2 regions of the Bradyrhizobium sp. Kon58 genome follow, and region 2 is predicted to be linked to the other one. Evidence: predicted binding sites of a transcription regulator. Region 2 holds the regulator's gene; the other holds the start of a gene.
What was found. The regulator HrcA, encoded in region 2, represses chaperone genes, less so after heat shock. The targets are predictions, from matches to a motif close to GTTAGCACTCNCNNNNNGNGAGTGCTAAC.
Positions count from the first base shown of each region.

Region 1: the regulator HrcA is predicted to act here: its motif matches at 3,512-3,540, upstream of AC0L20_RS05330 (co-chaperone GroES).

Region 1 is NZ_JBVVOT010000002.1:318,764-334,667, forward strand. It holds gene AC0L20_RS05315 (O-linked N-acetylglucosamine transferase, SPINDLY family protein) at 83-2,209, shown strand; gene AC0L20_RS05320 (cupin domain-containing protein) at 2,222-2,761, opposite strand; gene AC0L20_RS05325 (usg protein) at 2,917-3,204, opposite strand; gene AC0L20_RS05330 (co-chaperone GroES) at 3,583-3,897, shown strand; gene groL (chaperonin GroEL) at 3,942-5,582, shown strand; gene lepB (signal peptidase I) at 5,703-6,449, opposite strand; gene AC0L20_RS05345 (LysR family transcriptional regulator) at 6,556-7,389, opposite strand; gene AC0L20_RS05350 (cysteine hydrolase family protein) at 7,521-8,114, shown strand; gene AC0L20_RS05355 (glutathione binding-like protein) at 8,128-8,766, shown strand; gene AC0L20_RS05360 (caspase family protein) at 8,878-10,245, shown strand; gene AC0L20_RS05365 (NAD-dependent succinate-semialdehyde dehydrogenase) at 10,264-11,700, opposite strand; gene AC0L20_RS05370 (ATP-binding cassette domain-containing protein) at 11,713-12,372, opposite strand; gene AC0L20_RS05375 (ABC transporter ATP-binding protein) at 12,373-13,074, opposite strand; gene AC0L20_RS05380 (ABC transporter ATP-binding protein) at 13,071-13,814, opposite strand; gene AC0L20_RS05385 (branched-chain amino acid ABC transporter permease) at 13,811-14,854, opposite strand; gene AC0L20_RS05390 (branched-chain amino acid ABC transporter permease) at 14,860-15,780, opposite strand; gene AC0L20_RS05395 (ABC transporter substrate-binding protein) at 15,887-15,904, opposite strand, start outside.
Region 2 is NZ_JBVVOT010000004.1:49,690-65,593, forward strand. It holds gene hemW (radical SAM family heme chaperone HemW) at 1-826, opposite strand, end outside; gene rdgB (RdgB/HAM1 family non-canonical purine NTP pyrophosphatase) at 843-1,478, opposite strand; gene rph (ribonuclease PH) at 1,490-2,203, opposite strand; gene hrcA (heat-inducible transcriptional repressor HrcA) at 2,384-3,472, shown strand; gene grpE (nucleotide exchange factor GrpE) at 3,569-4,183, shown strand; gene pncA (bifunctional nicotinamidase/pyrazinamidase) at 4,324-5,046, opposite strand; gene AC0L20_RS09010 (hypothetical protein) at 5,172-6,113, opposite strand; gene dnaK (molecular chaperone DnaK) at 6,510-8,411, shown strand; gene dnaJ (molecular chaperone DnaJ) at 8,687-9,820, shown strand; gene AC0L20_RS09025 (class I SAM-dependent methyltransferase) at 9,909-10,508, shown strand; gene AC0L20_RS09030 (NADPH-dependent FMN reductase) at 10,566-11,144, shown strand; gene pyrF (orotidine-5'-phosphate decarboxylase) at 11,151-11,861, shown strand; gene AC0L20_RS09040 (DUF1330 domain-containing protein) at 11,885-12,196, shown strand; gene dapB (4-hydroxy-tetrahydrodipicolinate reductase) at 12,457-13,272, shown strand; gene AC0L20_RS09050 (2,3-bisphosphoglycerate-dependent phosphoglycerate mutase) at 13,353-13,976, shown strand; gene AC0L20_RS09055 (methylated-DNA--[protein]-cysteine S-methyltransferase) at 14,090-14,986, opposite strand; gene AC0L20_RS09060 (DUF2244 domain-containing protein) at 15,043-15,576, opposite strand; gene nth (endonuclease III) at 15,599-15,904, shown strand, end outside.

The DNA of each region.
Region 1 (15,904 bases), on a different contig from region 2:
CTCGTAGCTCCGACGGACCGCAGCGCAATCGCGACAATCCTTCCATGTTAATCTCGTCAGGAGATTCGCGTGGAATTGATTCATGAGCGACAGCGTCGGCCAGCGTGCATTTCAAAAGTCCCGGCTTCAGAAACGACAAAAAGCCGAGGTCGGGCCGTTGCTCGCGCGCGCCCTCCAGCTGCACAAAGCGGGACTTCTGCGCGAGGCAAAGGCGGCCTATCGCGAACTCCTGGAACTCGCGCCCAACCAATTCATCGCGCTTCATTTGCTGGGCGCTTTGGAGGCTGAAGCCAAAAACTATCAGCAGGCGCAAGTTCTGCTGAGCCGAGCGGTGGCCGTGGATCCGCGATCTGCCGAAGCTCATATGAGCCTGGGCGTCGCGCTCAACGGGCTAAAACGTCACAATGAGGCCCGCGAGAGCTATCGAAAGGCCCTCGCCCTCCGACCCAACTACGCCTTGGCCCTGTCTAATCTCGGTAACGCGAGCGCGGCCCTTGAACTCTACCAGGAAGCGCTCGAGAGCTACGACAAGGCGCTCGCAATCGACGGAAAACTTTCCGAAGCCCATAACGGCCGGGGTTGGGCGCTCTGCCGTCTGCGCGCCTATGACGAGGCTGTCGCAAGCTTAAACCGCGCGTTATCGATCAAGCCTGACTATGCCTCGGCGCTGTCGAGCCGCGCCGTTGCATTGCGGGAGCTTCAGCGATTCGACGAAGCCATGGCGGATTGCAATCGCGCAATCGCCCTGGCACCCGACGACGCGAATGGATGGCTCTGGCGGGCCAGCATCTTGCTCCTGACCCGGCAAGTTGCCGAAGCATTGTCCGATTGCGAGAAGGCTCTCGCGGCCGATCCCGGCTTCTCTCAGGCCCACAGCCTGCTCGGCCAATGTCTCGCGGCGCTTGGCCGGGTCGACGAAGCGCTCGCCAGTTTCGACAGAGCTCTCGACATCGAGCCGGATCAGAGCACGATCTCCAGCAAGATATTCACCCTCGATTTTGTGGCCGACGCCAGCGTTGCGCAGCATCAGCAAGCGCGACGTGTATGGTGGGAGCAGATCGGTGCGAAGATCGCCTCAGCAGCGGCGGGACCGCATGACAACAGCCGCGATCCGGATCGCCGTCTGGTGCTGGGTTATGTCTCGTCGGATTTCCATGCACATTCGGCGGCGTTCATTTTCAAGCCGGTCCTGCAGCACCATGACCGGGCACAGTTCGAGATCGTGTGCTACGCTTGTTCACCGAAAACGGATGCGACGACCCGCGAATTTCAGGGGATCGCCGATCGCTGGCGCGACGCCTCGCAATGGTCCGACGATCGGCTCGCCGCCCAGATCCGCGCCGATAGCGTCGATATTCTGATCGATCTGTCCGGCCATACCAGCGGAAACCGCCTCGGTGTGTTTGCGCGCCAGCCGGCACCAGTTCAAGTGCATGGCTGGGGCCACGGCACCGGCACCGGGCTGCCAACGATCGATTATCTATTCTCGGACCCGGTCGCGATTCCTGCCGCGGTTCGGCATCTGTTTGCGGAGACCGTCGTTGACCTGCCGTGCTTTGTGACGCTGGCGCCGCTGCCGGCCGGGATTGCGCGGGCGCCGACGCCGGCGATTGCGAACGGCTTCATCACATTCGGTGTCTTCAACCGCATCAGCAAGATTTCGAACGAGGCGGTGGACGTCTGGTCCAGGATTCTCGAGCGGGTGCCGGGTTCGCGACTGCTGATCAAGGATACTGCGCTGGACGCTCAGCTGGTCCGCGACAATCTGCTGGTGCGGTTTGCAGCTGGCCGGTTGCCGGCCGAACGCGTCGATCTGCTCGGAGCCACGTCGCGAGACGAGCATCTGGCAGCGTTCAATCGCGTCGATATTGGCCTCGACCCATTCCCGCAGAATGGCGGCGTCAGCACGTGGGAAGCCTTGCAGATGGGCGTGCCGGTAGTGGCGAAGCTCGGTCACAGTCTGCCGAGCCGTGCTGCCGGCTCCATCCTCGCCGCACTGGGCCTGCCGGACTGGGTCGCGGAAAGCGATGAGGCCTATGTCGAGATCGCAGCGAGCCGTGGGGCACAGATCGGCGAGCTCGATAAGTTGCGCCGCGAACTGCCCGGACAGATCAGGGCTGCGGCCGCCGGCAACCCCGTCTCATACGCGCAAGCGGTGGACGATGCCTATCGCGCGATGTGGAAACGCTATTGCAAGGATGGCGGCTGATCTCCGCTTCGCCTACGCCTTCAACTCCACCGTCCTGAACTCCGCCGGCAGGATCACCTCCAGCAGCTCGACGTCGTCCGAATAGTCCAGGATCATGTGCTTGATCTTCGGCGGCTGGGTCCAGGCGCTGCCTTCTTTCATCAGCGTCTCGCCCTCTCCGTCCATATAGGTCTTCACCCAGCCCTTGAGCACGTACACCATCTGGAATTCGACGTCGTGGAAGTGCAGCTTCGACACCTCGTCCGGATTGCAGGGGCCTTGCAGCCGGATCACGTGCGCTTGCGCCAGCCCGTGGCTCGCGGCGGCGATGCCGAGATCGCGATATTTCGCGTAGGTGCGCAGACCGTCGGCCTTGAAGTCTTCCTCGCGGTGATGGCTGATCGCGATGCGCTGCTTGGGTCGCGTCGGTTTCTTGACGGATGACTTTGCCGTTGTCGTGGGGGCTTTCGCCTTCACCGCCTTGCGCGCCGTGGATCGTGCTGCGGGTTTGGCCCCGCTTCGCTTCCTCACCGCCGCCTGCGATGCGCTACGCGATTTTGCTTTCTTGGCCATGGCGGTCTCCCCTGTTGTTGTGGGGGAGAGGTTAGCACGGAATGCGAAATCGTAGGATGGGTTAGCGTCAGCGTAACCCGCCACTTCGCTCCGCAAGCGTGGAAGCATGGTGGGTTACGCTGACGCTAACCCACCCTCCAGCACCGCGCTTGCCTTCAATGCAGCCGGAATACGCCGTCGACCGCGCGCAGCTCGGCCGGCTTGATCAGCTTGGAATGCGCGACCGTGACCGAGAATAGCGGACCGTCGAGCTTCTTCTGCCAGAACGCCAGGAAATCCGTCAGCGCCGGAAATTTCGGAAACATGTCGTAGTTCTGCCAGACATAGGTCTGGAGCAGCGAGCGATGATCCGGCATCCGGTAGAGAATTTCGGCCGTCGTCAGCCCGTAACCCAGCACCTGTTTCCGGAAGTCGTCGGAAACAACCCCAACTCGCGAGACCATGCCAACCTCCTTTGCAGGAGCGCATATTCAAGGGGTGGCTTTCCGGTACGCGCCCTACGAGCCACCCGGTGGAGATGCGCTCACATGAGTGAAATGTGACGCAAACTGACAATCCATCTCAAGCCCAAAAGTTTAACAAGCTGTTGAAATTCAATGCGTTAGCAGCAGATGTCGCTCCGTGCTAATACGGGCGCCGAGCGCGATTAACGATGGAAAGAGATTTTGGCAGGCGGCGCTTCCGAGTGCTATTTATCTGCTACAAGCCCTTGCTCCCGCCAAAATCCTGCCTTATCTGAGCTGTGCCTGTGCTAGCACTCGCGGGCGCAGACTGCTAACAACCCAAAATTCCCAACTCGTGCAAAAGCTTAGGAGAACTGCATGAAATTCCGTCCGCTTCACGACCGCGTCGTGGTCAAGCGCATCGACGCAGAAGAGAAGACCGCTGGCGGCATCATCATTCCCGACACGGCCAAGGAAAAGCCCTCGCAGGGCGAGATCGTCGCCGTGGGCCCGGGTGGCCGCGACGAGGCAGGCAAGCTGATCCCGATCGACCTGAAGGTCGGCGACCGCGTGCTGTTCGGCAAGTGGTCCGGCACTGAGGTCAAGATCGACAACGTCGATCTGCTGATCATGAAGGAAAGCGACATCATGGGCGTCCTCGACGTCCCCGCTTCCAAGAAGAAGGCGGCCTAAGAGCCCCTCTCTTATCCAGCTAAACACCTAAGGAAAAAATCCAGATGGCAGCAAAAGAAGTTAAATTCTCGGTCGATGCGCGCGACAAGATGCTTCGCGGCGTCGACATTCTCGCCAACGCGGTGAAGGTCACGCTCGGTCCGAAGGGCCGCAACGTCGTGCTCGACAAGTCGTTCGGCGCTCCCCGCATCACCAAGGACGGCGTCACCGTCGCCAAGGAGATCGAGCTCGAGGACAAGTTCGAGAACATGGGCGCGCAGATGGTGCGCGAAGTCGCTTCGAAGTCCGCTGACGCGGCCGGCGACGGCACCACCACCGCCACCGTGCTGGCCCAGGCGATCGTGCGCGAAGGCGCCAAGTCGGTTGCCGCCGGCATGAACCCGATGGACCTCAAGCGCGGTATCGACCTCGCGGTCGAAGCCGTCGTTGCGGACCTCGTCAAGAACTCCAAGAAGGTCACCTCGAACGACGAGATCGCCCAGGTCGGCACCATCTCGGCCAACGGTGACGCGGAGATCGGCAAGTTCCTCGCCGACGCCATGAAGAAGGTCGGCAACGAGGGTGTCATCACCGTCGAGGAAGCCAAGTCGCTCGAGACCGAGCTCGACGTCGTCGAGGGCATGCAGTTCGACCGCGGCTACATCTCGCCCTACTTCGTCACCAACGCCGACAAGATGCGCGTTGAGATGGACGACGCCTACATCCTCATCAACGAGAAGAAGCTCTCCTCGCTGAACGAGCTGCTGCCGCTGCTCGAGGCCGTGGTGCAGACTGGCAAGCCGCTGGTCATCGTCGCCGAGGACGTCGAAGGCGAAGCGCTTGCGACCCTGGTCGTGAACCGTCTGCGTGGCGGCCTGAAGGTCGCGGCCGTCAAGGCTCCGGGCTTCGGCGATCGCCGCAAGGCCATGCTGCAGGACATCGCGATCCTGACCGGCGGCCAGGCGATCTCGGAAGATCTCGGCATCAAGCTCGAGAACGTGACGCTCAACATGCTCGGTCGCGCCAAGAAGGTGATGATCGACAAGGAGAACACCACGATCGTCAACGGCGCCGGCAAGAAGGCCGACATCGAAGCGCGCGTGGCCCAGATCAAGGCGCAGATCGAGGAAACCACCTCGGACTACGACCGTGAGAAGCTCCAGGAGCGTCTGGCCAAGCTCGCAGGCGGCGTCGCGGTGATCCGCGTTGGCGGCGCGACCGAGGTCGAGGTGAAGGAGCGCAAGGATCGCGTTGATGACGCGATGCATGCGACCCGCGCGGCTGTTGAAGAAGGCATCGTCCCGGGCGGCGGCGTCGCCCTGCTCCGTGCCTCCGAGCAGCTCAAGGGCCTGCGCACCAAGAACGACGACCAGAAGACCGGCGTCGAGATCGTGCGCAAGGCGCTCTCCGCGCCCGCTCGCCAGATCGCGATCAACGCCGGTGAAGACGGCTCCGTGATCGTCGGCAAGGTCCTCGAGAACAAGTCGTACGCCTACGGCTTCGACTCCCAGACCGGCGAATATGTCGATCTCGTCAAGAAGGGCATCATCGACCCGACCAAGGTGGTCCGTACCGCGATCCAGAACGCAGCCTCGGTTGCGGCTCTCTTGATCACCACGGAAGCCATGGTCGCCGAGCTGCCCAAGAAGGGCGGCGCCGGTCCCGCGATGCCCCCGGGCGGCGGCATGGGCGGCATGGATTTCTGATCCAGCCATTCCGGCAAACGACAAAATGCGAAACCCCGGCAGCGATGCCGGGGTTTTTGTTTTTGGGGGATCGCTAGTTCATGCAGGCGCCGCGCACTGCCCCCGGAATGACGGTGGGCCTCACCACACCTTTCCCAGCCGCTCCATGTGCGGCTCGCCCTGTTGGTCGAGCGACCAGAATATCCGCGTCACCTTGCCGACCAGATTGTCCATCGGCACGAATCCGATCGACGACATCACGCGGCTGTCGCTCGAGTTGTCTCTGTTATCACCGAGCACGAAGAAATGGCCGGGCGGCACGGTGTAGACGTCGGTGTTGTCGTAGTAGCCGTTGTCGACGCAGTCTTGCGTGACGTAGGACGCGCCGTTCGGCAGCGTCTCGCGCCAGCGTTTGGCCTTCGCACCATCGTCCACGCCGCAGGTGGAGCCGGCAACCACCGCCTTCAGGGCGACGCGCGTCACCGGGCGGTCGTTGAGGATGAGTTGCCCCTGCCGCATCTGGATGCGATCAGCGGGCAGCCCGACCACGCGCTTGACATAGTCGACCGAGGTGTCCTTTGGCGTCCGGAATACGACGACGTCGCCATGCTCGGGCTCGGCGGCCCGGACACGCCCGGAGATCCACAACGGCGCGAAGGGAAACGAATAGCGGCCGTAGCCATAGGCATATTTTGCGGCAAAGACGTAATCGCCGACGACCAGCGTCGGCGTCATCGAGCCGGATGGGATGTTGAACGGCTGGAACAGGAAGATGCGAAACAGGAACGGCGGCGACCACAGCACCGGAATCAGGAGGATCAGGATGACGATCGCCTTCCATTCCCGCACTTTGGCCTGCGGGTGGATGGTTTCCTGAAGAGTGGTCATGCGCTGCCCTGATCAAGCCCGTGGTCGTCACGAGATTACGCAACCTTCGCGCGCACGCAATCCCATAACTTGGTCGCGCCGCGCACGGATCGCGTTCACGCCGCAATCAGCCGCGCGCGAGATCGCTGAAGCAGCGGCGGATCCACTCGATGGTGAGCCGCGTCGCCGGATCGCGCTTGAGATGGTTCTGCACCAGCAGCCAGACGTCGCGGCGCCCGGGCAGCAGTGTGGCGCGCAGGCGGCGATCGCCGAGCAAATCGGCGCAGACGTGCTCCGGCAACACGCCCGCGGCCTGATGCGCGCGGATCAGGTTACGGATGACGCGAACGTTGTCGGTGACGCAGCGCGCGTGGGCTTGCTTCATACGCAGGAATTGCATCTCGGGAATGGCACCGAGTTCGTCCGGATAGGCGCACAGCACCGGCTCGCCCTCGGTCGTAACAGGCTCGAAATAATAGAGCTTGACGTCACCGAGCCTGGAGATCGTGAAGTCACCCTTGTCGGGTTTACGCAGACGGATCGCGAGATCGGCTTCCCAGCGCGAGAACTTGACGTTCTCGCTCGAGGTGAGGAATTGCAGCGTCAGGCCGGGATTGGCGTGCAGGAAGTCGCTCGCGCGCGGCGACAGAACCTCCTCGGCGACCGTGTTGGTGGAGGCGATACGCAGGCGTCCCACCGGGCCCGCCAGACTCTCGCCGACGCGACCGATCTCGGCGGCATGAGCGGCCATCGCCTCGACATGCGCCAGCACCGCCTCGCAATGGCGCGTCGGCCGGCGCTGGCCGTCCACCGCATCGAACAGCGGCACGCCGAGATCGCGCTGGATGCGTGCAAGCCTGCGGCCGACCGTGGTCTCGTCGATGCGCAGCCGCGCGCTGGCGCCGGCATAGGTGCCCTCGTCCCTGACCGCGGCGATGATGCGCAGATCGTCCCAGTTCATGCGATGAGCCTAGCAGGTGCCACCGGCTCCTGCAAATTTGCAGCCATATGCTGCAATAGTCCTGCACATTGGCAGGCTGCCGCCGCGCTACTGTCGCGCCATCCGATATTCCCCAGGAAGGCCCGACCCGCATGACCGCCCCTAAAACCCTCCTAGAATTGTCCGGCGCAGATCTCAATCCGCCCAGGCTCGCCGATTCCTGCCTCGTGCTGATCGACATCCAGAACGAATATTGCGCCGGCCCGCTCGCCTTGCCGGATGCGGAGCGCGCGATCGCCGCCGCCGCGCGCCTGCTCGCCCGCGCGAGGGCGAGCGGCGCTGCGATCTTCCATGTCGCGCACAAGGGACGTGCCGGCAGCCTGTTCGACCGCGAGGCCGCGCGCGGTGCGATCGTCAGGCACCTGGCGCCGCTCGCCAGCGAAGCCGTGATCGAAAAGGCGCTGCCGAACGCTTTTGCCGGCACCGACCTGCAGGTCCGGCTGGCCGCAACCGGACGCACGAACATCGTGCTGGCCGGTTTCATGACCCATATGTGCATCAGTTCGACCGCCCGCGCCGCGCTCGACCTCGGCCTGCGCACGACGATCGCAGCCGATGCCTGTGCAACACGCGATCTTCCCGACGGCCGCGGCGGAGCGCTCTCCGCAAGGACCATCCACGAGGTCGCCCTGGCCGAATTGTCGGATCGGTTTGCGATCATCGCGCAAACCAAGGCGCTGACCTGAGGGAGCGTGGGCGATGCTGCAACTCTATTTCTCCCCGATGGCCTGCTCGCTTGCGAGCCGCATCGCGCTGATGGAAGCGGGCCTCGAGGCCCGCTATCATCCGGTCCATCTCCAGACCAAGCAGGTCGTGGACGACGGCGGCGATTTCTTCGGCGTTTCGCCGAAGGGCGCGGTGCCGGTCCTGGTGCTGGAGAATGGCGAACGGCTGACCGAAAGCGCGGCGGTGCTGCAATACATCGCCGATTTGAAGCCCGAGACAGGCCTTGCACCCGCGTTCGGAGATCCCGACCGCTACCGTCTCCAGGAATGGCTGAGCTTCATCGGGGCCGAGATCCACAAGGCGTTCCTGTTTCCAACCTTCTGGTACAAGGACGACGCCTCGCTCGCCAAGCCGCGTGCAAGGATCGCGCAGACATTGTCGATGCCTGCCGCGCATCTGGCGGACCGCGAATTCCTCGTCGGCAACAGTTTTACAGTCGCGGATGCCCACCTCACCTGGGCTTTGCTGCTGCTTCGTCCCGCAGGGATCGACATCGCGCAATGGCCATCCTTGTCGGCCTATCTCGCGCGCATGCAGGCGCGGCCCGCCGTGCGGGACGCGATTGCGACCGAAATGGCGGTGCGCAAGACGATGGCGGCGAGCCCGGCGTGACAGGATGTCACGGCCGCGAAATCCAAGCGTTTTCTCTGGCGGGGCATTGATGTCGGCGCGGCATGCGCTAATCTGGAGGGATATTTTTCGACATTTCCTTGGAAGGCATTCATGCGTGCTCTTTCCAGATTTTGCCTCGCCAGATTTTGCCTCGCCAGATTCTGTCTCGCCCTCCTGGCCTGCTGGCTTTTCCTTGCGCCTGCATCGGCAGAAACCCGCGTCGCGCTGGTGATCGGCAATGGCGCCTATGCCAGTACGGCGAAGCTTCCCAATCCGTCGCACGATGCCGAAGACGTCGCCGCCTCGCTCAAGCGCAGCGGCTTCGAGGTGCTCCAGGGCATCGACCTGCGCCAGGCCGACATGCAGGACCTCACCATCCGCTTCGCGCGCGCCGCGAGCAAAGCCGACGTCGCCATGTTCTACTACAGCGGCCATGCGATGCAGTACAACGGCGTGAACTATCTGATGCCTGTCGACGCCGTGCTGAGCGACGAAGCCGACCTGAAGCGCTTCGTGCGGGTCGACGATATCGTGAACGATCTGCAGCAGGCCAAGAACCTGCGCATCCTCATCCTCGATTCCTGCCGCGACAATCCGCTGGCCGAAACCTTGAAACGCTCCGCCGGTATGACGCGCGCTGCCTCGATCGGGCGGGGCTTGTCGAAAGTCGAAGCACCACGCGGCACGATCGTATCGTTCTCAACCCAGTCCGGGCAGACCGCGGCCGACGGCGGCGGCCGCAACAGCCCCTATACGACGGCGTTCCTGAAGCACATCGAGGAGCCCCAGGAGATCGGCGAGGTCTTTCGCGACATCAGCAGCGACGTCTACGATTCCAGCGGCAAGACCCAGCTCCCGGAGCTGTCGCTATCGATCATCGGCAAGTTCTATCTGAACGGGCCGGTGTCGATCACGGTGGCGCCGGCGGCGCCGCAAGCCGCACCCCGGGCTGACCCTTGCGCGGCAGCAGAGGCGCACTGGAAGGCCGCGGACGGCATCGGCACGCTTGGCGCCTACGAGGACCATCTCACGAGATTCCCGAATTGCATCTTCGCCACGCTTGCCAAGGCCCGAATTGAAGGCCTGAAGCAGAAGGTGGCGCTCGCGCCGGCAAGCGGCAACGCCCGTACCGCGAAGGACTTCGACGGCAATTGGGACGTGACGTTGAACTGCCCGCCGACCGGCAAGGCGCAGGGCTTCACCCGGGCCCTGTCTGCCACGGTTGCGAACGGCGTCTTTCATGCCGACGCCCAGAGCCAGGGCGCCGTCAACCGCCTGGAGATCGATGGCCAGATCCCCGCGGACGGCAAGACGACTTTGAGCGCGCGCGGCACGACAGGGGCGAGCACCTATACCCTCAACAACCTCGCGCCCGGCTCGCCCTACGCCTTTACGGTCGATGCGCAGTTCGATCGCACCCGCGGCACCGGCAAGCGCAACGAGGCACGCGCCTGCGGTCTGGTCTTCGTCAAACGCTGATCGTGCATCGTCCAGCGTTCACACGCCAGTCTGACTGATGAACTTGGTGTTGAAATAGCCCTCCATCGCCTCGGTGCCGCCTTCCGAGCCGTAGCCGGAATCCTTGATGCCGCCGAACGGCACTTCGGGCAGCGCGAGACCAAAACTGTTGATCGACATCATGCCGGCTTCGATCGCCGAACCGATCGCGGCCGCCGTCTTGGCCGAGCTGGTGAAGGCGTAGGACGCCAGCCCAAAAGGCAGCCGGTTCGCCTCCTCGACCACCTCGTCGAAGGATGAGAAGCGGGAAATCAGCGCGAGCGGGCCGAACGGCTCCTCGTTCATGGCGCGCGCATCCTTCGGGACTTCGCTGACCACGGTCGGCTCGAAGAAATGACCCTTGTTGCCGACGCGTTTGCCGCCGGTCTCGAGCTTTGCGCCTTTGCCGACGGCATCCTGCACCATGCCTTCAATGGCGGTGACGCGACGGGGGTTGGCGAGCGAACCCATTTTGGAGTCGGGATCAAGGCCGTTGCCGACTTTGAATGCCTTGGCGCTGTCGACAAATGTGTCGACGAATTCACGGAACACGTCATCCTGCACGAGCATCCGCGTTGGCGAAATGCACACCTGCCCGGCATTGCGATATTTTGCTGCCGCCAGGATCTTTGCGGCCGATGTGACGTCGGCGTCCTTGAAAACGATCGCCGGCGCATGGCCGCCGAGCTCCATGGTGGCACGCTTCATGTGCAGGCCCGCGAGCGCATTGAGCTGCTTGCCGACATGAGTCGAGCCCGTGAACGAGATCTTGCGGATCACCGGATGCGGAATGAGATATTCGGAGATCTCCGAGGGAATACCGTACACAAGGTTGATGACGCCATCGGGCACGCCAGCGTCCGCAAACGCGCGGATCAGCTGTGCGGGCGAGGCCGGCGTCTCCTCCGGCGCCTTGACGATGATCGAGCAGCCGGCGCCGAGTGCGGCGGAGAGCTTGCGCACGACCTGATTGATCGGAAAATTCCAGGGCGTGAACGCCGCGACCGGGCCGACCGGCTCCTTGATCGCGAGCTGGTAAATGCCCGGCCCCCGCGCGGGGATCAGCCGGCCATAGGCGCGCTTGGCTTCTTCCGCAAACCACTCGATCACATCGGCGGCGGCCATCGCCTCCATTTTGGCCTCGCCGAGAGTCTTGCCCTGCTCCATCGTGAGCAGCGGCGCGATCTCGTCATTGCGCTCGCGCATGATTGCGGCGGCCTTGCGCATGATGCGGCAACGCTCGAAGGGGACAATGTTTCGCCAGATCTTGAAGCCGGCGCTGGCTGCGGCCAGCGCCTCGTCGAGGTCGGACCGTCCGGCATGGGCGACGGTGCCGATCACCTCTTCGGTCGCGGGATTGCGCACCTCGATCACCTTGCCCGAATGGGCCGGTCGCCATTTGCCGCCAATGAAAAGCTGGGTGTTCGAATAGGCCAACGGATTCTCCTTTTAGGTCGAGTTGTGAACGGCGCCGTGACAAATCGCGTCCGCCGCCTTTGTCATTTCCGGCCCGAGATAAGCGCGGCAGCGCGGATCTGCGACGAGAGCGCCGAAATTCGCCATGGGTGTTACGCCGCCGCCGGCCACGAACAGGAATCGTCCGGCGATCTCGGCGAGGATGTCGAGGTGCCAGGCGGCCGTCGGGTGCATGCAGAGCACGACCAGCCGGCCCTCGTCGCGCAGCTTGCGGAAGAAATCGAGCATGAAGCCGATATAACCATCCTGCAGGTTGAACTGCGGTTCGTCGAACAGGTGCACCAGCGGCGTCCGGGTCGGCGACGGCTCCAGCAAGGCGGACGGAATGCGCTTGCGAAAGCGCCTGACCTGATACGATTGGTGATAGTGAATCGCGAGCCGGTCGCGCTCACGATATTTGACGCCATGAATGTCGGTGCCCGCGACCAGCACGCGCCCCGAGGTCGGTGCGTTCGAGCCCGTCATCATCTCGAACAAAGTCGTCTTGCCAGCCCCATTCGGGCCGACGACACCGACGATGTCAGGTTCGTCCAGCGACAGGTTTGCCTGCAGCGTGAATGATGGTCGGCGGATCACGCGGCCCCGCGTATAGACCTTCCGAACGTCGTCGAGAACGAGCAGCGGTGCGGCCACTTATTGTACTCCCAACAAGCGCTGACGAAGCCCGCGATCATCCCGCAAGGCCGCGGCCTCTCCGGTCCAGACGATCCGGCCGCGATCGATCACCGCGGCATGGTCCGCGACCGACAGCGCGATCTCGGCGTTCTGCTCCACGACCAGCGAGGCAATACCCTCGTCCTTCATGCGCAGGATCGTCGCAAGCACGTCGCCGACGATTTTCGGCGCCAGTCCCTGGCTGGGCTCGTCGAACAGCACCAGTCCCGGCGAGCCGACCAGCGCGCGGGCGATCGCCACCATCTGCATTTCGCCACCCGACAGATTTTCGCAGTCGCGCTCCATGAGATATTCGAGCGGCGAGAAGATCGCAGCGGCCTCCTTGAGGCTCCAGTGGCGAAAGCGCGTGCGCTTTTGCGCGATCGACAGGTTGCGCGCGACCGTCAATGTCGGACACAGCCGGCGGTCGTCGGGCACCCAGCCGACCCCAGCGCGCGCAATCTCGTGGGTTGGATCGTGCGTGACATCGTGACCGTCGAAACAAACGGAGCCGCGGCGTGGGCGCGTCAGCCCGAGAATCGAGCGGAGCATGGTCGTCTTGCCGGCGCCGTTGGGGCCGAGCAGCGCAAACACCTTGGCGTGCTCGATGGCGAGCGAAGCGCCGAACAGCGCCTGGGTCTCGCCGTAGAAGGTATCGACCGCATCCACTTCGAGGATCATGCGAACTTCCCGAGATTGGAGCGCCGCACCCATTCGTTCTGCTGCAGTTCGTGTGGCGTTCCGCGCGCCACCACCTGGCCCCAATGGATGACCGAGATGCGGTCAGCCAACGAGAACAGGAACTCCATGTCGTGCTCGATGGCGACGATGGTCAGCCGCCCCTTCAGGCGAGCAATCAGGGTTGCGAGCCGTTGCACCCCATCGGAGCCGAGACCGGAGGTCGGCTCGTCCAGGCACAGCACGCGGGGCGCCTGCGCCAGGGCGACCGCGATCTCCAGCGCGCGCCGGTCGCCATAGGACAGGTCCTTGGCGCGGATACCACCCTTGTCGGCAAGCCCGACCGCCGCGAGCGCTTCGGTAGACTTCGCGGCAAACCGGCTGTCGCCCGCCGCTGCGCGCGCGATATCGTGGCCACGGGCGCGAAACTCGGGCAATCCCATCATGACGTTGTCACGCGCCGAGAATTCGTCGAACAGCGTCATGATCTGAAACGAGCGGGCGATGCCCTTGGCGGCGATGCGGTGCGGGCTGAGGCCCGTGACATCCTCGCCGCCGAGCAGGACTCGGCCCCGGTTCGGCTTCACTCGGCCGGTGAGGACATTGAAGAATGTGGTCTTGCCGGCGCCGTTCGGACCCATCACACCGTGAAACTCGCCCTCCGCGACCGCGAGATCGACGCTCTCCAGCACGACGCGATCGCCGAAGCGGACATGAACGGCCGCGGCTTCAATCATGTTCATCGCCCGCTCCCGAACAGCAGCCGCATCGCCGAGGTACCGCGCTGCCGTAAGGCGCCGAGTGAGTGCTGCTGCACGGCAGCGGAGATCGCGCCGGCAATGCCTTCGGGGCGGAACAGCACGATGGCGATGAAAAGCAGACCAAAATAGAGCATCCAGGCATTGGTCAGCGCGCCGATCACGTCGCGGGCGGTGAGGAAGAGAAACACGCCGATCACCGGGCCCCAGAAGCTGACAAGCCCACCGCCGACCAGCGTCATCATCACGACGTAGCCGGATTGATGCAGGCTCATGACGTCAGGGAATGCGGCGAGCTGCGCCATGGCGAACAATCCGCCGGCAAAGCCCGAGACGGCGGCCGACAGCGTAAAGACGGCGACCTTGTAGAGCCAGACATTATAGCCGAGATGGCTTGCACGGACTTCGCTCTGCCTGATCGCGGCGACCACGCGGCCATAGGGAGAGTGCACCAGCCGCCACAATGCAGCGGTGCCGACCGCAAAGACGGCGAGCACGAAATAGTAGAACGCGACATTGTCGGTGAGATCGAAAGACACCAGCCCGAAATCGGCGGGCAACCGTTTGATCTTGAGAAGTCCGTCTTCGCCGCCGGTGATCCGGTGCGATTTGATCGCCAGTGTCCAGAAGATCTGGCCGAAGGCAATCGTCATGAAGGCATAATAGATGCCGCGCCTGTGCGAAATGAACAGCGCCACCAGCACGCCGGCAAGGCCCGCGACCGCGGCTGCGGCAAGCAGACATATCCAGAGATTTGCAACGATTTCGAGCTGACAGAGACCGAACGCGTAGGCGCCGATGCCGAAATAGGCACCATGACCGAACGACGGAAGGCCGGCAGTGCCCAGCACCAAATTGAACGCGAGCGCGTAGAGCGACCAGATCAGGATCTCGATCCCCAGATAAGGATAGAGCCCGATCCGCGTGATCCAGAGCGGCACCGTTGCAAGCACGAGCCAGAGCACCAGCATCGTCGGCGACACGAGGCGCGCGGCGTCCGGTGAAGATTTTGATTCCACAATCATTCCCTTTAGGCCTCGAGCACGCTCTTCTTGCCCCACAAGCCGCGCGCGCGGAACGTCACGACGGCAACGAGCAAGATGTACATCGACAACAGCGACCATTCGGACGCGTAAGCACCGGCGAGGCCGACACACAGTCCGACCAAAAGACCCGCCACGACCGCACCCCAAAAGCTGCCGACGCCCCCGAGCACGATCACCAGGAACGCAGGAATGACCGCATCGACGCCCATATGCGGGCGAATGCCCCAGATCGGCGCGACGATGATGCCCGCGATCGCGGCCAGCATCGTGCCGAACACGAACACCAGCAGCCGCAATCGTGACAGGTTGATGCCGAGGGCGCGCACGATCTCGCTGTCATGCGCGCCGGCCTTGACCGTCGCGCCGAACGAGGTCTTTTCGATCAACAGCCAGACCAGGCCGATGATCCCGGCGGCGATACCTGCTGCATAGAAGCGATAAGTCGACCAGATCAGGTCGCCGAACAGGAAGCCGCCATTGATGGCGGACGGCACCTGCAGCACGTAGTCGCGAGTGCCCCAGACCAGGCGGATCATCTCCTCGATCACCATCGCGGCGCCGAAGGTCAGGAGCAGCCCGTACAGCGGATCCTTGCCATAAGTCCGCCGCATGCAGAGCTCGATCAGCATGCCGACCAGACTCACGATCACGGGCGCGATGATCAACGTGGCGGCATAGCGCCAGCCGAGCGGCAAGACGAGCCACGCTTTCGCAAGTTCCATCGGCAATGGCGGGCGCGGCCCCGTGAGCTGCATGGCAACATAAGCCCCGAGCGCGAACAGGGAGCCGTGCGCGAGGTTGATCTGCTCCATCAGCCCGACGATGAGCATGAAGCCGAGTGCGATCAGCGCGAACAACAGGCCGAGCGTCAGGCCGTTGAGGAGATGCGGAAGAAGGTCGAACAAGGTTTTGGGCTCTCGCAACTGGCATGTCTCACCCGGGACGTCGATGGTCCCGGTGCGCGGCGCACGAAATCGCGCGCCGCTCGTTCTGCGACGTGACGCGCCGTCTCTAGGAGTCGACGGTCGG
Region 2 (15,904 bases):
CGGCATATTCCTCGCCGCGCCAGTAGACCAGATTGTGCCGGCACTCGGCGCCGCGCCGCGCGTGATTTGAAATCTCGTAGGCGGGCAGGCCGAGCCTGTCGCAGGTCTCCTGCGTGACGTCGTAGAGCGCGCGTGCGACCGCTTCATCCGGCGTCTTCAGCTTGCCGGCCTGATGCAGGCCGAAGAACGGCGTGCCTTCTTCGATCGTCAATTGATAGAGCGACAGATGCTCGGCCGCCTCGCCGATCGCGAGACGCAATTCATCGGCCCACATCGCCGGCGTCTGGTCGGGACGGGCGTAGATCAGGTCGAACGAATAACGGTCGAACGAGCGGCGCGCGATAGCGACGGCATCGAGTGCCTCGCGCGCGCTGTGCATGCGGCCGAGCGCTTTCAGCGAGGCATCGTCGAGCGCCTGCACGCCGAGCGAGACGCGATTGACGCCGGCGGCGCGATAACCGGCAAAGCGCGTGGCTTCGACACTGGTCGGGTTTGCCTCCAGCGTGACTTCGACGTCTTTCGCCACGGTCCAGTGCTTGCCGATGGCGTCGAGCACAGCGCCGACGGTTGCAGGCTGCATGAGCGAGGGTGTGCCGCCGCCGAGAAAGATCGAGGTGACTTCGCGGCCGGGCGCGCGCTCGGCGGTCGCAGCGATCTCGCGCGCGAAAGCCGACGCAAAGCGCGCCTCGTCGATCGCGGCGTGGCGGACATGGCTGTTGAAGTCGCAATAGGGGCACTTCGACAGGCAGAACGGCCAGTGCACGTAGACGCCGAAGGCTTCGGATTCTTGTTTTGACGCGTTTTCCTGGCGCGAACCGGTATCCACTTCGCTCGAAAACGCTCTAGCGCGGCTCAAGGCAGATCTCCGCCAGTTTCACGAAGGCGCGGGCACGGTGCGACAGGCCGAGACCGAGCGGCGGCAGGCCGTGCTTCTCGAGGCTCTCCATCTCGCCGAAGGTGCGGCTGTGGCCGTCGGGCAAAAACATCGGGTCGTAGCCGAAGCCGGCGGTGCCGCGCGGCGGCCACACCAGCGTGCCGTCGACGCGCGCCTCGACCTGTTCGAGATGATCGTCGGGCCATGCAACGCAGAGCGCGGAAACGAAATGCGCCTTGCGCTTGGCAGGCGTCGTTGCGCCGCGCTCCTGCAACAGCCGTTCGATCTGCGCCATTGCCGCGGCAAAATCCTTGTTCGGGCCGGCCCAGCGCGCCGAGTAGATGCCGGGCGCGCCGTCGAGCGCGTCGACCACGATGCCGGAATCATCGGCGAAAGACGGCAGCTTTGTCGCCTGCGCTGCCGCGATCGCCTTGATCGCGGCGTTGCTGCGGAAATCGTTTCCGGTCTCGTCCGGCTCGGGAAGGCCGAGCTCGCCGGCCGAGACCGCATCGATGCCGTAAGGCGCGAGCAGCTCCTTCATCTCGGCGAGCTTGCCGGGATTATGGGTCGCGATGACCAGCTTTCCGGTGATTCGGCGATGCATCGGCCTATTGACTACGCTACCGCCAGTTTCTGCAAGTCCACCAGACGCGCCACGCCCTTGCGCGCCAGCGCCATCAGCGCGAGGAACTCGGCTTCGGTGAACGGCTCGCGTTCCGCGGTGCCCTGGACTTCGATGATGCGGCCATCGCCCGTCATGACGAAATTGGCGTCGGTATCGGCTTCGGAGTCCTCGGCATAGTCGAGGTCGAGCACGGGCGTGCCCTTGTAGATGCCGCAGGAGATCGCGGCGACGTTGTCGCGCAACACATTGGCTTTGACCATGTTGCGCGCCTTCATCCAGGTGATGCAATCGGCGAGGGCGACCCAGGCACCGGTGATCGAGGCCGTGCGGGTGCCGCCGTCGGCCTGGAGCACGTCGCAATCGACCGTGATCTGGCGCTCGCCGAGCGCTTCGAGATTGATGATGGTGCGAAGCGAGCGGCCGATCAGGCGCTGGATTTCGACGGTGCGGCCGCTCTGCTTTCCGGCGGAGGCCTCGCGGCGGGTGCGTTCCGACGTCGCGCGCGGCAGCATGCCGTATTCGGCGGTGACCCAGCCGCGGCCCTGGCCTTTGAGCCACGGCGGCAGGCGGTCTTCCAGCGTGGCGGTGACCAGCACGTGGGTGTCGCCGAATTTCACCAGGCACGAGCCTTCCGCATATTTGACCACGCCGCGCTCCAGCGTCACGGGGCGCAATTCGTCGGGCGCACGGCGGCTTGGCCGCATGGGAAATCCTCCAAAACTCTCGGAAAAGGGCTGTTGGCGGTGCTTGTAGGGGGGGTGAGGGTGGGCGGCAAGGGGGAAGATCGAGCCTTATTCACCCCCGATTTTCAATCCGCGAACGCCGCGCTTGTCAGAAGCCCCGGGGATAGACAAATTAGCTGTATCTGAGAGGAGTTACGGTCTGTGGCCCATCACGATCCGATCCATCTGATCGCGCCGCGCGCGGGCCTCGCCCAGCTCAACGAGCGTTCCCGCGACATCTTTCGTCAAATCGTCGAAAGCTACCTCGCGACCGGGGAGCCGGTGGGCTCGCGCAATATTTCGCGCCTGATCGCCATGCCGCTGTCGCCCGCTTCAGTCCGCAACGTCATGGCCGACCTGGAACAGCTCGGCCTGATCTACGCCCCGCACACCTCCGCCGGCCGGCTGCCGACGGAACTCGGCCTGCGCTTCTTCGTCGATGCCCTGATGCAGGTCGGCGACCTCAATGACAGTGAACGGCAGGCGATCCAGAGCCAGTTGACCTCCGTGGGCCACGCGCAATCGGTCGAGGCTGCGCTCGAGGAGGCATTGACGCGGCTTTCCGGCCTGACCCGTGCGGCCGCCGTCGTGCTGACGCCGAAATCCAATGCGCGGCTGAAACATATCGAATTCGTCCGCCTGGAACCGGAAAAGGCGTTGGTGATCCTGGTCGGCGAGGACGGGCAGGTCGAAAACCGCGTCTTGACGCTGCCGCCGGGAGTTCCATCCTCGGCGTTGACCGAAGCCGGCAACTTCCTCAATGCGCGGATCCGGGGCCGGACCCTGGCCGAGGCGCGGCTGGAGCTCGAGACCGCGCTCGGAGAGGCGCGCACCGAGCTCGATCAGTTGACGCATAAGGTGATCTCGGCCGGGATTGCCAGCTGGTCCGGCGGTGAGAACGAGGACCGGCAGCTCATCGTCCGCGGCCACGCCAATCTGCTCGAGGATTTGCATGCGCTAGAGGATCTCGAGCGCGTTCGCCTGCTGTTCGACGATCTCGAGACCAAGCGCGGCGTGATCGACCTGCTCGGCCGGGCCGAGACCGCGGAAGGCGTGCGGATCTTCATCGGCAGTGAGAACAAGCTGTTCTCGCTGTCGGGCTCGTCCACCATCATCTCGCCCTATCGGGATGCCGCCGGCCATATCGTCGGCGTTTTGGGCGTGATCGGGCCGACGCGGCTGAATTATGCCCGCGTGATCCCGACCGTGGACTACGCTGCCCGCATCGTCAGCCGGCTCCTGGGGGGCTGACCGGCGTCTCCCCCGATCACGGGCGCTTGATTTTCGGCGCCCGAAGCACGATATGCGGGCCAGAAACCCCCTGAGATGAATGCGAAAAGAGAGCCGATGACCGATCGAGACCGGCAACCCGAAGACACGAGTGCTGCGGCCGGCGAGCCCGTGGTGTCAAAACCCTACATCATGCCCGACGATCCCGAGCCCGGCTCGGTCGAGCTCCTGCAGAAGGAAGTCGCCGAGGCGCGCGACCGCATGCTGCGGACGCTGGCCGAGATGGAGAATCTGCGCAAGCGCACCGCCAAGGAGGTCGCTGACTCCAAGCTCTACGGCGTCACGGGCTTTGCCCGCGACGTGCTCGACATCGCCGACAACCTCCAGCGCGCGCTCGATGCCGTTCCGGCCGAAGCCCGTGCGGCGGCCGATGCCGGCCTCGCCTCGCTGATCGAGGGCGTCGAGCTGACCGAGCGCTCGCTGCTCAGCGCGCTGGAAAAACACGGCGTGAAGAAGTTCGACCCCCTGGGCCAGAAGTTCGACCCGAACTTCCAGCAGGCGATGTTCGAGGTGCCTGATGCATCGGTGCCCGCGGGCACCGTCGTGCAGGTCATGCAGGCCGGCTACACCATCGGCGAGCGGGTGCTGCGTCCTGCCTTGGTCGGTGTTGCCAAGGGCGGCGCCAAGGCCGCGCCCGCCAACAGCAACGAGCCGAACGGCGCGGCGAACTGATCGATCCTCATGGTGAGGAGGCGCGTCAGCGCCGTCTCGAACCATGCAGGCCGAACTGCTGCAGCGGGGCCTTCATCCTTCGAGACGCGCGCGAAAATGCGCGCTCCTCAGGATGAGGGATTGGCTGTTCTCGACGTTGCCTACGCGCTCGCCGCGATATCCGCAGACTGAATCCGCTTCACGCCGGCCTTGGCCATATCGGCCCAGGCTTTTGCGAGCGAACCCTGATTGTCGATGCCGCGGCAGGCGTCTTCCACCACATAGACCTCGAAGCCTGCCTTGCGCGCGTCGAGAGCGGTCCAGGCCACGCAGAAATCCGTCGCCAGCCCGACTACGAAGATGCGCTTGATCTTGCGCCCCTTCAGATAGCCGGCAAGGCCGGTCGAGGTCTTGCCGTCGGCTTCGAGAAAGGCCGAATAGCTGTCGACGTCCTTGTGAAAACCCTTGCGGATGATGAGCTCGGCGTGCGGGATCGCAAGGTCTTTCGACAGCGCGGCGCCATCGGTGCCCTGCACGCAATGGTCGGGCCACAGCACCTGGTTGCCGTAGGGAAGATCGACGGTCTCGAACGGCTTCTTGCCGGCGTGGACCGACGCGAAGGAAACATGGCCTTGCGTGTGCCAGTCTTGCGTCATCACCACGTTCGAAAACGCTTTCGAGATCTTGTTGATGACGGGCACCACCTGCTCGCCTTCCTTCACGGCAAGGCTGCCGCCGGGCAGGAAGCAATTCTGCACGTCGATCACGAGCAGCGCGGATGCATCGTCCGGCTTGATCGATGTGGCCGCCAGAATCGCAGTTGGCGCGAGCGCCACGAGCGCGCTCGTCCCGAGCGCCGCCAAGACTTGTCGCCGATCCAGCATCATTCGCCTCCCTCCAGGATGAACTCAACGGAAGGGGAGCCTAGTTCCGTTCGTATACGAACAGAAGCCCGAAAATGCAGCCGGCTTTGGCGAGTGGTTGGGCTGCTGACCGGATGAGTGTCGGACTAGCCTTTCGGCTGGATGCCGTCGCGGACCGCGCGGAAGCGGGTGAAGGCGGCCGGCCATTGCTCGCGCGGGGCGCTGGCGATGATGCGCAGCGAGGCGCCGCCGCTGCTGAAGCGGATCCATTGCACCACGGTCACCGGCGTCTTGTCCTTGCCGCTGACGCCGTCGATCCGGGTCTCGAAACCCTGCTGGCCGCTGATGCGGATCGGCTCGGACATGGTGACGCGCGACTCGCGCACGCCGGGAATCTGGAGCGCCGCCTCCTGGGCGAAGCGGGCGCGGTCGTCGGCGGCTTGCGGGGTGGCGCCAATCACGCCGAGGATGATGAACGGCTTCGATTCATAGCCGGAGCTCTCGTCGCCGTCGGCCAGGATGATGCTCGAGCCCGGCGCCAGCGTGCGAACGTCCTTGAAGTCGGCGAGATCGGTGATCTTGAACGGCATCAGCGCGATCTGCTCTTCGGCCGAGACCTGCTTGCGGGTGACGACGCTCGCAAACATCTGCCGCACCGCCTCGTCGGTGTAGATCTTGACCGCATTCTCCGGAATCTGCACCGCGACATAGCCGGAGAAGCCGGCGCCCGGCACGATCATCGAATAGCGCCGCACGGGGGTCTCGCCGGCCTTGCCGCTCTCGATCGTGAAATAGGCAAGACCCGCGGGCGTCTCGATCTTGTCCTGCTTGACGCCGTTGGCTCCGGCCGGATTGGAGTTGAAGGCGCTCACGACCTCGCCATAGGCCGCCGGCGGCAGTTCTGTGATCAGCACCTTGACGTTGCCGTCCTCGCTCTCGAAGCCGGGAAAGGTCTTGGCCGTGTTGAGACCGACCAATGGCACCATGCCGAGGCGCAAGCCGGGTGGGAAGACGGCGTCGGCAGCCAGAGCCGGAAGCGCAGAGGCAACGAGGAGGGCGAGCGCAGCAAGGGGGCGGATCAGCTTCATGGGCACTCTGATTGGTTCACATTGAGGCCGTTCGATGGTGGCCAGCCGGCCCCTTTTGTCGCGCGAGGCAGTCCGATGACGAGCCCGGCCGGCTGCCCGCCTTTTAGCGGGTTTGGACTTGCCGCAACAGGGCGGGGCGGAATGCGGTAGCCGATGCCGGCTGATCGCGGCACCTGTTAATAATTCCTCACCTGCAAGGGCGGTGCAGCCCGGATATGTTCTTCCAAAACCCAATGTTTTCACGGCCGAAACTTGCGTTCGGTCCTTGCGGGCACCTCCCCCCCTCCTATATGACCCCCAACCATCGCAATATCGCGAATGTTTGATCTTAGGGGGTTTCGGTTCGGGTGCCTTCTGGGCCCAGCCAGCCTGCCGCAAAAACAAGGATAGAGGACCATGGGAAAGGTCATCGGGATCGACCTCGGCACCACGAATTCGTGCGTCGCCGTAATGGATGGCAAGAACGCCAAAGTCATCGAGAATTCCGAAGGCATGCGCACGACGCCTTCGATCGTCGCCGTGACGGACGACGGTGAGCGCCTCGTCGGGCAGCCGGCCAAGCGCCAGGCCGTCACCAATCCCGAGCGCACGTTCTTCGCAGTGAAGCGCCTGATCGGCCGCCGCTACGACGACCCGATGGTCGAGAAGGACAAGAAGCTCGTTCCGTACAAGATCGTGAAGGCTTCCAACGGCGACGCCTGGGTCGAGGCCGACGGCCAGACCTACTCGCCCTCGCAGGTCTCGGCGTTCATCTTGCAGAAGATGAAGGAGACCGCGGAAGCCCATCTCGGCCAGAAGGTCGACCAGGCCGTCATCACCGTGCCCGCCTACTTCAACGACGCCCAGCGCCAGGCGACCAAGGACGCCGGCAAGATCGCGGGCCTTGAAGTGCTGCGCATCATCAACGAGCCGACCGCGGCGGCGCTCGCCTATGGCCTCGACAAGACCAAGACCGGCACGATCGCCGTGTACGATCTCGGCGGCGGCACGTTCGATATCTCGATTCTCGAAATCGGCGACGGCGTGTTCGAGGTGAAGTCGACCAACGGCGACACCTTCCTCGGCGGCGAAGACTTCGACATGCGCCTGGTCGGCTATCTGGCCGACGAATTCCAGAAGGAGCAGGGCATCAACCTGCGCAACGACAAGCTCGCGTTGCAGCGCCTGAAGGAAGCTGCTGAAAAGGCCAAGATCGAGCTGTCGTCGACGACGCAGACCGAAATCAACCTGCCCTTCATCACCGCGGACCAGACCGGCCCGAAGCATCTGACGATGAAGCTCACCCGCGCCAAGTTCGAGGCGCTGGTCGATGACCTCGTCCAAAAGACCGTCGAGCCCTGCCGCAAGGCGCTGAAGGATGCCGGCCTCACCGCCGCCGAGATCGGCGAAGTGGTGCTGGTCGGCGGCATGTCGCGCATGCCGAAGGTCCAGGAAGTCGTGAAGCAGCTGTTCGGCAAGGAGCCGCACAAGGGCGTCAACCCGGACGAAGTCGTGGCGATCGGCGCCGCGATCCAGGCCGGCGTGCTTCAGGGCGACGTCAAGGACGTGCTGCTGCTCGACGTGACCCCGCTGTCGCTGGGCATCGAAACGCTGGGCGGCGTGTTCACCCGCATCATCGACCGCAACACCACGATCCCGACCAAGAAGAGCCAGGTGTTCTCGACCGCCGAGGACAGCCAGAACGCGGTCACCATCCGCGTCTTCCAGGGCGAGCGTGAAATGGCGGCCGACAACAAGATGCTCGGTCAGTTCGACCTGATGGGCATTCCGCCGGCTCCGCGCGGCATGCCGCAGATCGAGGTGACCTTCGACATCGACGCCAACGGCATCGTCAACGTCTCGGCCAAGGACAAGGCCACGTCCAAGGAGCAGCAGATCCGCATCCAGGCCTCCGGCGGTCTGTCGGAAGCCGACATCGAGAAGATGGTCAAGGACGCCGAGGCCAATGCCGAGGCGGACAAGAAGCGCCGCGAGGCCGTGACTGCCAAGAACGACGCGGATGGACTGGTGCATTCGACCGAGAAGGCACTGGCCGAGCACGGTTCGAAGGTCGCAGAGACCGAGCGCCGCGCGATCGAGGATGCCGTCAGCGACCTCAAGGAAGCGCTGAAGGGCGACGATGCCGAAGCCATCAAGGCCAAGACCCAAACGCTGGCCCAGGCGTCGATGAAGCTCGGCGAGGCCATGTACAAGCAGCAGGCCGAGGCCGACGCCAAGAAGGATGCGGCCAAGGACGACGTCGTCGACGCGGAGTTCACCGAAGTCGACGACGACAAGAACAACAAGAAGTCCGCCTGAACCCCGCGAGGGTGATGATGCGGATGGCTTGGACCCCACACGCGCCAACGGCCTCCTCCCTCGCGGGGGAGGCCATCGTGTCGGGCTTGACGGGGCAAGAGTCTTTGAAAATCGGCTCTGTGAAAATCGGCCTCGTTACGATCGATCAATTCCCAGCCGTTATTCTGAATGCTGCCGTGCAATCCTCTGCCGCGAGGCGGAAGGCTGCCTATATCGTTGCATGGCGACGTTGCTTCGCTCCGACTTGAATCGCGATCGGATAGACCGAGCTCATCATGTCCACGTCCACCAAGCGCTGCTATTACGAAACCCTCGAAGTCGAACGCGATGCCGACGATTCCGTCCTGAAATCGTCGTTCCGCAAGCTGGCGATGAAGTTTCACCCCGACCGCAATCCCGGGGACGACACCAGCGAAGTCAAATTTAAGGAAATCAACGAGGCCTACGAGGTCCTGAAAGACAAGGACAAGCGCGCCGCCTATGACCGTTACGGCCATGCCGCGTTCGAGCAGGGCGGCGGTGGCGGCCCCGGTTTCGGCGCGGGCTTCGCCTCTTCCTTTTCCGACATTTTCGAAGATTTGTTCGGCATGGCCGGACAGCGCGGCGGCCGTGGCGGCCGCGAGCGCGGCGCCGACCTGCGCTACAACATGGAAATCACGCTCGAGGAAGCTTTTGGCGGCAAGACCGCGCAGATCGAGATCCCGGTCTCGGTCACCTGCGAAGCCTGCTCGGGCATCGGGGCCAAGGCCGGCACCAAGCCGAAGACCTGCTCGACCTGCGGCGGCGCCGGACGCGTACGGCAGTCGCAGGGCTTCTTCACCCTGGAGCGCACCTGCCCGGGCTGCCAGGGGCGCGGCCAGATGATCGAGGACGCCTGCCCGTCCTGCTCGGGTCAGGGGCGTGTCACCCGCGAGCGGAATCTGTCGGTCAACATTCCCCCTGGAGTCGAGGACGGCACCAGGATCAGGCTCGCCGGCGAGGGCGAGGCCGGGGTCCGCGGCGGCCCGCCTGGCGACCTCTACATCTTCCTGTCGCTGGCCCAGCACCAGTTCTTCCAGCGCGACGGCGCCGATCTGCATTGTCGTGTGCCGATCTCGATGGTGACGGCGGCGCTTGGCGGCGAGTTCGAGGTGCCGACCATCGAGAAGGGCAAGACCAAGGTGAAGGTCCCCGCGGGGACCCAGTCCAGCCGCCGATTCCGCATCGCATCAAAAGGCATGCCGGTGCTGCGCTCGCGCCAGATGGGCGACATGTATGTTCAGGTCGTGGTCGAGACCCCGCAAAATCTCACCAAGAAGCAGCAGGAATTGCTGGCCGAGTTCGAAAAACTCTCCTCCGGCAACACCCAGCCGGAATCCGAGGGTTTCTTCACCAAGGTCAAGGATTTCTTCGGTAATCGGGCAAGTTGACGCGTCTTGACCGTGCCGCCTTCGGCCTATACGTCTTTATGACCATTTTCTGACACGCCGCGGTCACGCGGTCCCGGCCGGTCCCGACATGCCATTGCCATCGTCCGCGCGTGCGTTGAAGAAGCCCCGTCTCGATGACGAGGTGCGTTTTCTCCGGTCATGGATTGAAAAGCCCCTCCACATGGGCGCGGTGATGCCGTCGGGCAAGCTGCTCGCCCGGACCATGGCCCATTACGTCGACGTCAATTCGGACGCACCGGTGGTCGAGCTCGGGCCCGGCACCGGCGCCATCACCTCGGCCCTGGTCGAGCGCGGCGTCGACCAGAAACGTCTCGTCCTCGTCGAATACAATCCAGGCTTCTGCGCCCTGCTGCGCGATCGCTACCCGCAGGCCAAGGTGGTGCAGGGCGATGCCTATCGCCTGCGCGACACGCTCTGGAACGTGCTGAGCGCGCCGGCCTCCGCGGTCGTCTCCGGCCTGCCGCTGGTCACAAAACCGATGCTGACGCGGCTGCGGCTCATCCGCGACGCCTTCACGGCCCTGGCGCCCGGTGCGCCCTTCGTCCAGTTCACCTATGCGGTGGTGCCGCCGATTCCGAAATCGCTGCCCGGCGTGTCCACAGAGGCCTCGGAACGGATCTGGATGAACCTTCCGCCGGCCCGCGTCTGGGTGTATCGCAAGGACTAATTCCGCCGGCATTCCTGTTTGCGTGGCGGGCTCGTTTCGCCGAACGCATGGAAGCGGATGTCCGCACCGAAAATCCTGATCATTCCCGGCTCACTGCGCACCGGCTCGCACAATGCGAAGCTGGCAGCGGTCGCCGCCTATGCATTCGACCAGGCCGGCGTCGACGTCACCCGCATCTCGCTCGCCGATTTTCCGCTGCCGATCTATGACGGCGACCTGCAGGCCAAATCCGGTGTGCCCAAGCACGCGATCAATCTCAAGCGCATGATCGGCGCGCATCATGGCGTGCTGATCGTCTCGCCCGAATACAATGCCTCGGTGCCGCCGCTGCTGAAGAACGCGATCGACTGGGTCAGTCGCGTGCACGAGCTGCACGAGCCGCGCGGCGAGGTGTTCCGCAACCGCGTCTTCGCGCTTGCCGGCGCCTCGCAGAGCCGGCTTGGCGCGGCTCGCGCGCTGCAGGCGCTTCGGCTGATCCTGACCTCCTGCCACGCCAATGTGATTGCCAGCCAGCTCACGCTCGCCTTTGCCGACCAGGCCTATGACGATATGGACAGGCTGAAGCACGAGGGCGATATCGCCGCGTTGAAGGAACTGGTGCGGCAGTTGATCGACATTTCCCAACGCATGATGTGAGGTGACATGACGCCAGCCGAGATCGCCCCGAAAGACCGCCTGATCGTCGCACTCGATCTGCCCGGCGTTGATGCCGCGGAAGCGATGGTCAACCGGCTCGGCGACAGCGTCACCTTCTACAAGATCGGCTATCGGCTGGCTTATGCCGGCGGCTTGCCGCTGGTCGGCAAGCTCGCCGACAAGGGCAAGAAGGTCTTTCTCGATCTCAAGCTGCACGACATCGGCAACACCGTGGCGCAGGGTGTCGACAGCATCACCAGGCTCGGCGCGACCTTCCTCACGGTGCACGCTTATCCGCAGACCATGAAGGGTGCCGTCGAAGGTCGCGGTAGCTCGAACCTGAAGATCCTCGCCGTCACTGTTCTGACGTCCTACAACGAGGACGATCTGCACGCGGCAGGCTTCCGGCTCGGCGTCTCCGAGCTCGTCGAAGCGCGCGCGCAGCAGGCGCAGGTGCTCGGCATCGACGGGCTGGTATCGTCGCCCGAGGAAGTCGGAGCCTTGCGCAAGATCGTCGGCCACCAGATGAGCCTCGTCACCCCCGGCATCCGGCCGGCGGGCGCGGCGAGCGGCGACCAGAAGCGCATCATGACGCCGGGCCGCGCGATTGCGGCCGGCGCGGACTTTCTCGTCGTCGGGCGGCCGGTGGTGGAAGCCGCTGACCCCAAGGCAATCGCTGAGGCCATTCAGGCGGAGATCGCGCAAGCGCTTGGCTAACCAACAACACAGGGAGAAGAACAATGGCAAAAGGCTACTGGATCGGACGCGTCGATGTGAGCAGTGACGAGGGCTACAAGCCCTATGCCGTCGCCAATGGTCCGATCTTCAAGAAATGGGGTGGCCGCTTCGTCGTCCGCGCCGGCAAGTTCACCACCGTCGAAGGTGCCAGCCGCACCCGCAACGTCGTGATCGAATTCCCGGACTACGAGACCGCGATCGCTTGCTACAACTCGCCGGAGTACCAGGCCAACATCAAGGTGCGCCAGCCGCACTCCGTTGCCGACCTCATCATCATCGAGGGCTATGACGGCCCGCAGCCGTCAGACGGCTGAGGCTGGGTCTGCGCGCACGCCTCGTCCTTCGAGACGACCGCTCCGCGGTCTCCTCAGGACGAGGCTAAGCAGGATCGGCGCCCGTCGAATTTGTTGCCACGGATTCCGACCTCATCCTGAGGGCCCGCCGTAGGCGGGCGTCTCGAAGGATGGCCGCAAGCGACCGGCGCTCCAGGGGAAGGTGGAAGCCCGCCTGCCCGATCCCCCTCGGTTGCCGGAACTGCCTCCCCCCGCTACAACGACCATGAGAGGATCGCACCATGTCCGACATGCGCTTGATTGTTGCTGGAGCCGGCGGCCGGATGGGCCGGGCGCTGACGCGGGCGATTGCCGAGAGCAAAGGCGCGGTGCTGGCCGGCGCGCTGGAGGCGCCGGGCTCGGAGCTGCTCGGCAAGGACGCCGGCGTGCTCGCGGGCCTGCCGGCCAACGGCATCAAACTCTCCGGCGATCTCTGGGCGTTGTCAAAGGATGCCGACGGCATTCTGGATTTCACCGTGCCCGCGGCGACGCTGGCCAATGTCGCGATCGCCGCCGAACGCGGCCTCGTTCACGTGGTCGGCACGACCGGGCTGTCGGGCTCCGACAACGCCGTGATCAAGAGCGTCACCAACCGCGCCGTCGTGGTGCAGTCCGGCAATATGAGCCTGGGTGTCAATCTGCTCGCCGCCGTGGTCAAGCGCGTCGCCAAGGCGCTCGACGAGAGCTTCGACATCGAGATCGTCGAAACCCATCACCGCATGAAGATCGACGCGCCCTCGGGCACGGCGCTGATGCTGGGCCAGGCGGCCGCTAGCGGCCGCGGCATCGCGCTCGACGAGCATGCAGAGCGCGGTCGCGATGGCATCACCGGCGCGCGCAAGCCCGGCGACATCGGCTTTGCGTCGCTGCGCGGCGGCACCGCGGCCGGCGATCACAGCGTGAGCTTCCTCGGCCCGTTCGAGCGGCTGACACTGTCGCATCACGCGGAGGATCGCATGCTGTTCGCCCACGGCGCGCTGAAGGCCGCGCTCTGGGCGCATGGCAAGAAGCCGGGGCACTACTCCATGGCCGACGTGCTCGGCCTGTCTGACATCTGAACGAAGCATGATCCGGAAAAGTGTGAAGCGGTTTTCCGACAAGATCATGCTTAGACAACGAACGAAACGGAAAGCAGTCAATGAGCGAACGTCTTCTCGTGCTGGTGCGGCACGGTCAGAGCGAATGGAATCTCAAGAACCTGTTCACGGGCTGGAAGGATCCTGACCTCACCGAGCTCGGCGTGAAGGAAGCCTCGGAAGCCGGCCGCAAGCTGAAGGCGCAAGGCCTCGTGTTCGACGTTGCCTACACCTCGGTGTTGACGCGCGCACAGCACACGCTCGACCTCATTCTCGGCGAGCTCGACCAGAAGGGCCTGCCGACGACGAAGAACCTCGCGCTGAACGAGCGCGACTATGGCGATCTCTCCGGCCTCAACAAGGACGACGCCCGCAAGAAATGGGGCGAGGACCAGGTGTTGATCTGGCGCCGCTCCTACGACGTGCCGCCGCCCGGCGGCGAAAGCCTGAAGGATACGCTGGCGCGCGCACTGCCGTATTACGTGCAGGAGATCCTGCCCGGCGTGCTCAACGGCAAGCGCACATTGGTCGCCGCCCATGGCAACTCGCTGCGCGCGCTGATCATGGTGCTGGAAAAGCTCTCGCCCGAAGGCATTTTGAAGCGCGAGCTCGCGACGGGTGTGCCGATCATCTACCGCCTCAATGCGGATTCGACGGTGGCCTCGAAGCTGGATCTGGCGGGCTGAACGATCGCGCAATTCGTAGGGTGGGTTAGCGGAGCGTAACCCACCACTTTAATTTCCGCGGGGACGGAAGAGGTGGGTTACGCCTTCGGCTAACCCACCCTACGGCAGCTCGCCTACTGCATCCCCAGCTGCCCGGCCTCCCAGCCCAGCATCGCCTGCTTGCGGGTGATGCCCCAGTGGTAGCCGGTGAGCGTGCCGCTCTTGCCGAGCGCGCGGTGGCAGGGCACGACAAAGGACACCGGGTTCTTGCCGACGGCGGCGCCGACGGCGCGTGATGCTTTCGGGCTGTTGATGTTGCAGGCGATGTCCGAATAGGACACTGCGCGACCCATCGGGATCTTCAGCAACGTCTCCCACACCCGCACCTCGAAATCGGTGCCGATCATCACCACGCGCAGCGGCTGGTCCGGCCGCCACAGTTTCGTGTCGAAGATGCGCTGCGCCAAGGGTGCGGTACCTTCGTGATCCTCGACGTAAGTTGCGTTCCGCCATCGCCGCGTCATGTCGGCGAGCGCCACCTGTTCCTCACCGGGATCGGCGAAAGCGAGTCCCGACAATCCGCGATCGGTCGCGATCACAATCGCGGTGCCGAACGGCGAGTGATGGAAGCCATAGCGCAAGATGAGCCCCGCGCCGCCGTTCTTCCATTCGCCCGGTGACATCGCTTCATGGGTGACGAACAGATCATGCAGCCGGCCCGGACCCGAAAGCCCGGAGTCGAGCGCCGCATCGAGGATGCTCGCGGAGTCCCGCAGCAAGCCCTTGGCGTGATCGAGCGTGAGCGCCTGCATGAAGGCCTTCGGCGTGATCGAGGCCCAGCGGCGGAACAAATGGTGCAGCTCGTCCGGCGTGACGCCGGCCGCATCCGCCATCGCCTCGATGGTCGGCTGTGCGCGCCAGTTTTCGGAGATGAAGGCGATCGCCCGGCGCACGGAATCATAGTCGCGCAACGCGGCGTTCTGGGAGCCCGGTCCGGCCAGGCGCTGGTCATGTATCGCGAGTGTCATCATGATTGGAAATGTAGGAGAGGGCGGGGTGCGAAACCACCCGATTTCCGATCCGCAAATCAGGTGACCGGATTGTAGGTCGGGCCGCGCCTGGCGGCATTCAATGCCTCAACCAAACCTTTGTAAAAACTTGCCTTTTCGTCCGGCCCCAGGAAGCGGGCGATCTGGATCTGGTGACCTCGCGAGATCAGATAGAGGTGCTCGATGCCAAAATCCTCGTCGATTTCCATGTCGAGACGGACCCAGAGCGGGTTGAAGGTCCACTCGACCACCTGGCCGTGCTGGCTGATGCGCCGCACGCGTAATTCAGATGGCGTGACCACGATCTCCTCGCTGGCCCGCGCCGCGCGGAAATTGGCTTTGAAGGCCCACCAGATCACCAGCACGTCCAGCCCGAAGAAGCCGAACACCGGCCACGCCCCCATCATCAGGAAGACGAGGCCGGTGACGAAGCTGACAGCGCTTAGGAACAGCATCACGGCGAGAAAGCCGGTGCGGTTCAGCGAGCGGTGCGGCGTCAGGCGCGCGGAAAAGATCTGAGGCTCGGCCTCGCTTCCGGATCGTTCGCGCTCAATTTCGTTGCCTGTGCTCATCGTCCCTCAGTATATCCCGATCATGGCGAAAATCACCCGCAAGCCGGTCCCGCGTAAAACGTCCGTGCCGAAGAAAAAGGCAAAGCCGGTCGCGGCAAAACCAAAGGCGCCCGCGAAGAAATCCCTCAAGGCCATGAAACCCTGGACGCCGCCCGAGGTCCACGAGGCCTTCAGCCGTTTCCGCAAGGCCAATCCGGAGCCGAAAGGCGAGCTCGAGCACGTCAATCCGTTCACGCTGCTGGTCGCCGTGGTGCTGTCGGCGCAGGCGACCGATGCTGGGGTCAACAAGGCGACGCGCGCGCTGTTTGCGATCGCCGACACGCCGCAG